Gottschalkia purinilytica: one gene and its partner. The protein of the gene in region 1 interacts with the protein of each later gene in a pairwise test. Links are inferred from orthologs where the notes say so. Each region holds a gene or a part of one and is shown in the gene's direction. Other genes may lie near its edges.

Evidence for each region. The genes of interacting proteins can lie anywhere in the genome.
Region 2: the proteins of CLPU_RS01725 (region 1) and CLPU_RS04040 interact in binary tests that used the Escherichia coli proteins (3 or more experiments, as listed by UniProt). The link is inferred for Gottschalkia purinilytica from one-to-one orthologs.

The regions. Positions count from the first base shown.
Region 1 is NZ_LGSS01000001.1:347,801-352,005, reverse strand. What follows is about bases 900-3,884. They hold CLPU_RS01725 (aminoacyl-histidine dipeptidase), read left to right. Parts: upstream 900-1,655; coding sequence 1,656-3,113; downstream 3,114-3,884. Other genes in these bases: CLPU_RS01715 (M18 family aminopeptidase), read left to right, coding at 3,678-3,884; CLPU_RS16480 (DUF1292 domain-containing protein), read left to right, coding at 3,208-3,591; mnmA (tRNA 2-thiouridine(34) synthase MnmA), read left to right, coding at 900-1,609. Outside these bases: CLPU_RS16485 (DMT family transporter), read right to left, coding at 1-15; more of mnmA, read left to right, coding at 497-899; more of CLPU_RS01715, read left to right, coding at 3,885-4,205. UniProt on the Escherichia coli protein: Dipeptidase with broad substrate specificity. Requires dipeptide substrates with an unblocked N-terminus and the amino group in the alpha or beta position.
Region 2 is NZ_LGSS01000003.1:141,394-145,548, reverse strand. What follows is about bases 747-3,681. They hold CLPU_RS04040 (aminopeptidase P family protein), read left to right. Parts: upstream 747-1,559; coding sequence 1,560-2,804; downstream 2,805-3,681. Other genes in these bases: CLPU_RS04030 (alanyl-tRNA editing protein), read right to left, coding at 3,514-3,681; CLPU_RS04035 (phosphatidylglycerophosphatase A family protein), read right to left, coding at 2,912-3,385; CLPU_RS04045 (bacteriohemerythrin), read left to right, coding at 1,090-1,479; CLPU_RS04050 (aspartate aminotransferase family protein), read left to right, coding at 747-753. Also shown: more of CLPU_RS04050, read left to right, coding at 1-746; more of CLPU_RS04030, read right to left, coding at 3,682-4,155.

The DNA.
Region 1 (4,205 bases):
TTGAGCGTCATACAAAAAGAATATTTATTATATATACAATAATGTCATATACTAAGGTGTATTTCAATACTTGACTATCGCCAAATGTCAATTCATCCCACACCTAAAGAGGTGGGATGAATTGACATAAAAATGATAAAAAAGATAATATATAAGTAAAAATCAGATTTGTTTGGGAAAAATAAGGTATAAATTATAAATACTAAATTATTAATCTAGTTTATATATTTGTTACGTAGGAATATGTATATACTTAGAATATAAAAGAGTCTACTGATTATATTATTTTTCTTAATATAAAAATTATGTCATGAAATAGTATAATTATAAAGCAAAAATATATTAATTAAAAAATGATTGATAAAATTTCATATTTACATAACTAACTTTATAATAATTTTAACTTTAGATATTAAATATAATATATGAATGTAATTAATAATATTGGGCAACTATATAGATAGATTATGATAAACTGTAAGAAGGTGAACACTTTATGCATAAGATAAAAAAGGGTTCTAAGATAATAGTAGGCATGTCCGGAGGAGTAGATTCATCTGTTTCAGCATTATTGCTAAAGAAAGAAGGCTATAATGTGACAGGAATATTTATGAAAAACTGGGATGAGAAAGATGAAACAGGAGTCTGTACAGCAACAGAAGACTATGATGATGTTAGAATGGTTTGCAATAAAATAGGGATACCATATTATACTGTTAATTTTGTAAAACAATATTGGAACAAAGTATTTGAATATTTTTTAAGTGAATATAAAAAAGGAAGAACTCCAAACCCTGATGTCATGTGCAATAAAGAAATAAAGTTTAAACTATTCTTAGACTATGCTTTAAAGAAATTAGGAGCTGAATATATAGCTACAGGACACTATGCAAGGATAGATTATAGAGATGGAGAATATAAACTTTTACGAGGAATTGATAGTAATAAAGATCAGACATATTTTTTATGTCCTTTAGGTCAATATCAATTATCTAAAAGTATATTTCCTATAGGACAATTAACTAAGCCAGAAGTTAGAAAAATTGCTAAAGAAGAAGGATTGGTTACTGCTTCAAAGAAAGATAGCACTGGTATATGTTTCATAGGTGAACGTAACTTTAATGAATTTTTAGATAATTACTTACCTGCTAAGCCTGGAGATATAGAAAGTATAGATGGAAAAATTTTAGGTAGACATAGTGGACTTATGCATTATACACTAGGACAGAGAAAAGGATTAGGTATAGGAGGAATAGAAACAGGTGAACCTTGGTTCGTTGTAGATAAGGATTTAAAAAATAATATACTTTATGTAGCACAAGGAGCTAATAATCCTTTGTTATTTTCTTATGGGCTTATAGCTACAGATGTGAATTGGATAAGTAATATAAAATTAGAAAAGGAACTAAGATGTACTGCTAAATTTAGATATCGTCAGCCAGATCAAGTAGTTACAGTTAGGCCTCTAGGAAATAATCAGTATAAAGTAATTTTTGATAAGCCTCAGAAATCTATAACACCAGGTCAAGTGGTTGTATTCTATGATGAAGATATTTGTTTAGGTGGAGGAATTATTGATACTATTATAAAGGAGAAAAAAAGTTTATAATAGCTATATAAGATAAATATAAAGAATATTTAAGGAGTGAAAGAAAATGAATAGAGTACTAGAAAGCTTAGAACCTAATTCAGTTTTTAAGTTTTTCGAGGACATATCTAGAATCCCTAGATGTTCAGGGCATGAAAAAGAAATAAGCGATTATTTAGTAAGTTTTGCTAAAGAAAGAGGACTAGATGTGGTTCAAGATGAAGCATTAAATGTAATAATAAGAAAATCTGCAACATCTGGATATGAAAACTCTCCTACAATAATATTACAAGGACATATGGATATGGTTTGTGAAAAGAACCAATCAACAGAACATGATTTTTCGAAAGACCCCATAAAATTACGAGTTGAAGATGATATGATAATGGGTACGGGTACTACTCTAGGAGCTGATAACGGAATAGCTGTAGCATATGCACTAGCTATACTGGATTCTGATAATATAAGTCATCCTCCTTTAGAGGTACTCATAACATCAGAAGAAGAAACAGGAATGGGTGGAGCTAAAAACTTAGATCCTAATAGTATAAAAGGAAGAATACTTATAAATATAGATTCAGAAGAAGAAGGAACATTATTGGTTAGTTGTGCTGGAGGAATAAGAACTGTAATTAGTATACCAATAGAAAAGGAATTTGCTAAAAATGAATTTGTATGCTATAAAATTAAAGTTAGAGGTCTAAAAGGCGGACATTCTGGAATGGAGATAAATAAAGAAAGAGGAAACTCCAATAAGATACTAGGACGCATACTTAATTCACTAAACTCTAAAACAGATATTTACTTATCAGAAATAAGTGGTGGAGCTAAAATGAATGCTATACCTAGAGAAGCAGATGCTACTATTTACATAAAATCAGATGCTGAAGATAAGTTAAAAAATGAAATAGATTATTGGAACAAAACTTTCAAAAATGAGTTAAAAGTATCTGATTCAGATGTTTCTATTGAATTAGAAAAATCTCAAGAAAATAATAAAGAAGTTTTTACAAAACAGTCTACAAATAAAGTTATATATGCTTTAACATTAAGTCCTAATGGAATTCAATCAATGAGTATGGATATAGAAGGATTAGTTCAAAGTTCTGTAAACTTAGGAGTTGTAAAAACTGAAAATAATAAAGTTACGTTGGAAAGTGCTGTTCGAAGTTCTATTGAGACTTTAAAAACAGAAATAGTAGATAAAATAAAAGGTTTGTCTATGCTATTAGGTGTAGAAATAGAGACAGAAGGAGACTATCCTGGATGGGAGTATAATCCTGAATCTTATATAAGAGATGTATTTGTAAAATCATATAAGGCTAAATATGGAAAAGAGCCTATTGTAACAGCAATTCACGCTGGATTAGAGTGTGGGCTATTTGGAGAAAAAATAGAAGGTCTTGATATGATATCATTTGGGCCAAATATGTATGATGTTCATACTCCTAGTGAAAAAGTAAGTATTTCTTCTGTACAAAGAACATGGGAATACTTGATAGAGGTATTAAAGTCAATTAAATAATTGATTTTATATATAAATAATTTCTGAAAATAGTATATACATAGATGAGTATATATTACACTTTAGAAAAATCCAAATGCAAAGGGGAATTACAATGTCAGAAAATAAACACGAAGAACACAGCTGCGGATGTAGCAATGGAAATAATCATGAACATAATGGAGGATGCGGATGTGGTAATGACCACGAACATGACCATGGATGTGGATGTGGACACGATCATGATGATGTACAAATGATGCACTTAGTTCTTGACGATGACACAGAACTAAACTGTTATGTATTAGGAATATTTGAAGTAAGAAGTAAAGAATATATAGCATTAGTTCCAGAAAATGAAGAGACAGTGTTATTATATGAATATACAGAAACAGAAGAAGGAGCAGAACTAGGAAATATACAATCTGATGAAGATTATGAATTAGTTTCAAAAGCTTTTGACGAAATATTTAATCAAGAATATGACGAAGAAGAATAATACTGTTAAAATATATAAGTACTCTGATTTATCAGGGTACTTATATTTATTAACCAAAGAATAAATATAAATAAGGGAGGAGTTTCATGATAAAAGAAGCAGAATTTGCAAGACAACTTATAGATTTCATATATGATAGTCCAAGTTCTTTTCATGTTGTAAATAATGTAAAAGATAAGCTTTTAAAAGAGGGCTTTAGAGAGCTGGATATTAGAGAAAGATGGAATGTACAGAAAGGAAGAAAATATTTTACTATTAAAAATGATTCGGCTATAGTTGCTTTTACAGTTGGAAGTGGGGATATAGAGAAGGATGGCTTTAGACTTATAGGATCACATACAGACTCACCATCATTCCGTATTAAACCAAATCCAGAAATTACAGTTGAAAATACATATTTAAAGCTTAACACAGAAGTCTATGGAGGACCGATACTTAATACTTGGTTAGATAGACCATTATCGATAGCAGGAAGAGTATCTTTAAAGTCAGATAATCCTCTTTATCCAGAAACAAGACTTATTAATATAGATAAACCTATAACTATAATTCCAAATTTAGCTATCCATATGAATAGAAATATAAACGAAGGTGTAAAGCTCAGTAAACAAAAA
Region 2 (4,155 bases), on another replicon or contig:
ACAGGACAAGAAAAATATCAAAATGGATTTGGACCATTACTTCCTGGAGTAAAATATGCTCCTTATAATGACTTTGAAACTTTAAAAAGCATGGTAAATAAAAATACTTGTGCTATTGTTGTAGAGGCTATACAAGGAGAAGGTGGAATCTGTCCTGCTGAAAAAGAATATTTAAAAAATATTAGAAAACTATGTGATGAACTTGATATAGTACTAATATTTGATGAAGTGCAAAGTGGAATTGGTCGTACTGGAAAGTTATTTGCTTATGAAATATATAATATAGAACCAGACATTATATGCTTGGCAAAAGGATTAGGTGGTGGATTTCCTATAGGAGCTATGATGGCTGTTGAAAAAATAGCAAATGTATTTGAACCGGGAAATCATGCTTCTACATTTGGAGGAAATCCATTAGCTTGTACGGCAGGAATAACAGTTCTTAATAAGTTGCTTAATGAAGGAGTACTTCAAAATGTAGAGAAACAAGGTGAATATTTAAAGAAAAAATTATTATCTCTTAAAGAAAAGGTATCTTTTATAAAGGATGTAAGAGGATACGGACTTATGCAAGGAATTGAGATAGAAGAAACTTCACCATCCGATATAATAAATAAGTGTATAGAAAAAGGACTATTATTAGTAGGAGCTGGAGCTAATGTTATAAGATTTGTACCACCTCTTACTATAAAAGAAAAGGAAATTGATGAAGCTGTAGAAATACTAGGAGAAGTTCTAAGTTTAGTAAAATAAAAATTAATTTAGATGAAGAATTTGTTTATGTAAATTTAACTATGCAATTATAAAAAATATATTATTTTTAATTGGCGTCTATTAGATAGGCGTCAATTTTTGAATTTTATAAAACTATTAAGAATGATTATTAGTTGTGTTATTCAACTTTAAAAAATATTTTATAAATTGGTATTAAAAATAAGTTTAATATCATATAATGCTTATTTTAACATATACTTGTTTTGAAAAAGTAAAAATATTTGATAAAATATACGAGGGGAATTGAGTGTATTTACAATAGACATGAGATTATAATAGTTTATAATTTAAGGATATAATTAAGGGGGATAAGAAATGATATTTAAATGGAAAGAGGATTTTGAAACTGGGATTAGTGAAATTGATACTCAGCACAAAAGATTGTTTGAGTTAGGATCAGAATTATATAATTTGGTGAAAGTAAAAACTCAACAAGATAAATATGATGACATAGTTACAATAATAGAAGAATTAAAAGACTATGCTATATATCATTTTAAGTATGAAGAAAACTATATGAAGGAAATAAACTTTAAAGATTTAAAAGAACATAGAATAAAGCATAACGTGTTTATAGAGAAAATATTGGAATATGAAACTGATGATATAGATTATAATCAAACAAAAGTATTACTAGATATGATTAACTTTATAGCAAGTTGGATTAGTAATCATATTTTAAAAGATGATTTAAAATATAGATAATAAGTCATTTTAAACTTTTATAGTATAGTTAATTTACTAAAGAATAAGATTGTATAGAAGTTATAGGACGGTGATTAATATTGAATAAAGAATTTTTTATTAATAAAAGAGAGGAACTTGTAAACTTAATAGAGGATGGTTCGTTAGTAGTATTCTTTTCAGGATGTGCTCCACAAAAATCTGCTGATGAAAAATATGATTTTGTAGTTAATAAAAATTTTTATTATTTAACAGGAATAGAAAGAGAGAACTTTATACTACTTTTAGGTAAAAGAGATGGAAAATATGAAGAGACATTGTTTATTGAAAAAGTTAGCTTAAAAGAAGAAAAATGGACAGGAAAAAGATTAACTGAAGAAGAATCTAAGGAAATATCAGGTATTGAGAATATATACTCTTTACAAGAATTTAAAAACATGTTTAATAATCTTTTAAAGAATGACTATGAATACATATACTTAGACTTAGAAAAGACAAGCTGGGAATCTGTAGATACTCCTGCATTATCATTTGCAAAAGATATTAATAATAAGTATCCTTATCTAAAGATAAAGAATATATATGGATTAGTTTCTAGACTTAGAATGATAAAAAGTGAAGAAGAAGTAAAAGAAATACGAAAAGCTATAAAGATAACTAATGATGGGATTAAAAGTCTTATGAAGAATAGTAAAGTAGGAATGAAAGAGTATCAACTTGAAGCCTACTTTGACTTTACAATAAAAGTCTTAGGAGCAAAAAGACATTCGTTTAAAACAATAGCAGCATCAGGAGCAAATGCTACGATTCTTCACTATGACAAAAATGATAGTGAAATAAACAGTAATAATCTTATACTATTTGACTTAGGATCCCAATATAATAACTATTGTGCAGATATATCTAGGACATTTCCTATAAATGGTAGATTTACAGAAAGACAGAAGCAGATATATAATATAGTTTTAAAGGCACAGCAAGAAACTATAGAAGCTATTAGACCTGGAGTTAAGTATGCAAAATTAAATGAGATAACCAAAAAAGTTCTAATTGAAGAATGTAAGAAAATAAATCTTATAAATAAAGATAACGAAATATCGAAATATTACTATCATGGAGTCAGCCATTATTTAGGACTAGATACACATGATGTTGGAATATATGGCCCTGAGGTTGAATTAGAAGAAGGAATGGTAATAACTATAGAACCGGGTTTATATATAGAAGAAGAAAGTATAGGAATAAGGATAGAAGATAATATATTAGTAACTGAAGATGGATATGAAAATCTTTCCCAAAATATAATAAAGACAGTGGAAGATATAGAAAAATTTATGAATAATTAAGATAGTAAAATAATATAAAAAATAAACTGCATACTCCTTGATTTTATATATAAAAAACAAAGCAAGGAATATACAGTTTATTTTATTTTAAAAATTTTGAATATGTTTTAATTATCACTTGCAGCATGAGCTATTTTTGCACAAGCTGCTGCTACTATTCCACATATTAGATCATCTAAAAAAGTGTGTACTTTGTCAGAAGATTTACCTAATCTATCAAGTTCTCCTATTATACCTACTTTTACTTTATCTAGGTATCCAAAGTTAGTAAATCCAATGGAACCATATATGTTAGTTATGCTAAGTGCCAATATTTCATCTATACCATATAGTGATTCATCTTGCTTTACTATAGATAAAAGAGGTTCATCTAATAAATCTTTTTCAGCTAATTCATCTATTTGTATTCCAGTTAGTACTGCATTTTGAACCTCTCTTTTCTCTAAAATTCTTTCAACATTTTTAATACAGTATTCTAGAGTAATATTAACATAATTTTTTTGAAGATCATAAACTATTTTAGCAATATCTTCTACAGTAGCTCCTCTTTGCTCCATTTTCTTAATAACAATATCTTTCATAAGTTGGCCTCCCATATTTCCAATATATATCATGAGCTATAAGAAATAATAAACTATACGTGTTATTTCAAGTTGGTATAATAATTATATGAAAAATATTATCACATATATGATAACTAATCATAATTTTATAGTTTTGATTTTATTAAATTCAAAGCAGTATCCATACAGAAACTTAATTCTTTTATATTACTGCCACCACCTTGAACTAATTGAGAGTTTCCTCCACCACGACCAGATATCAGATCAATAACAGAATCAAATATTTCTTTCATATCTAGATCTATGTTTTCAGATCTTCCCAAAATTAATTGACATCTGTCATTTTCAACTAATCCAAGGATACACGTTGTATTAGTATTAGATATTATATTAGACGCTATGTATCTAATATCTTTTAAATTATTATTTTCAAATATTTTTTTTACTATTTTAATTTCATTAAACTTTATACAATTATATAGAAGTTCCTTACTCTTATACACTAAAAGCTCTTCTTTTAAACTAGATAAATCTTTTTGTAAGGATATATTTTCCTCTAAAAGTTTTTCCACTCCTTTATATGTATCATTATCTTTAAGAGAAAGTAAGGAGGAGATATCATTTATATAGTTATTTTTCCATGTATAATCTTTAAGTGCTCTGTTTCCACATACAAATTCTATTCTTGTATTTCCTTTGTATTTTTCCCATTTTCTAATTTTTAATATGCCTATTTCCCCAATATTTCTGCAGTGAGTACCGGCACATGGAGAAAAATCTATATTGTC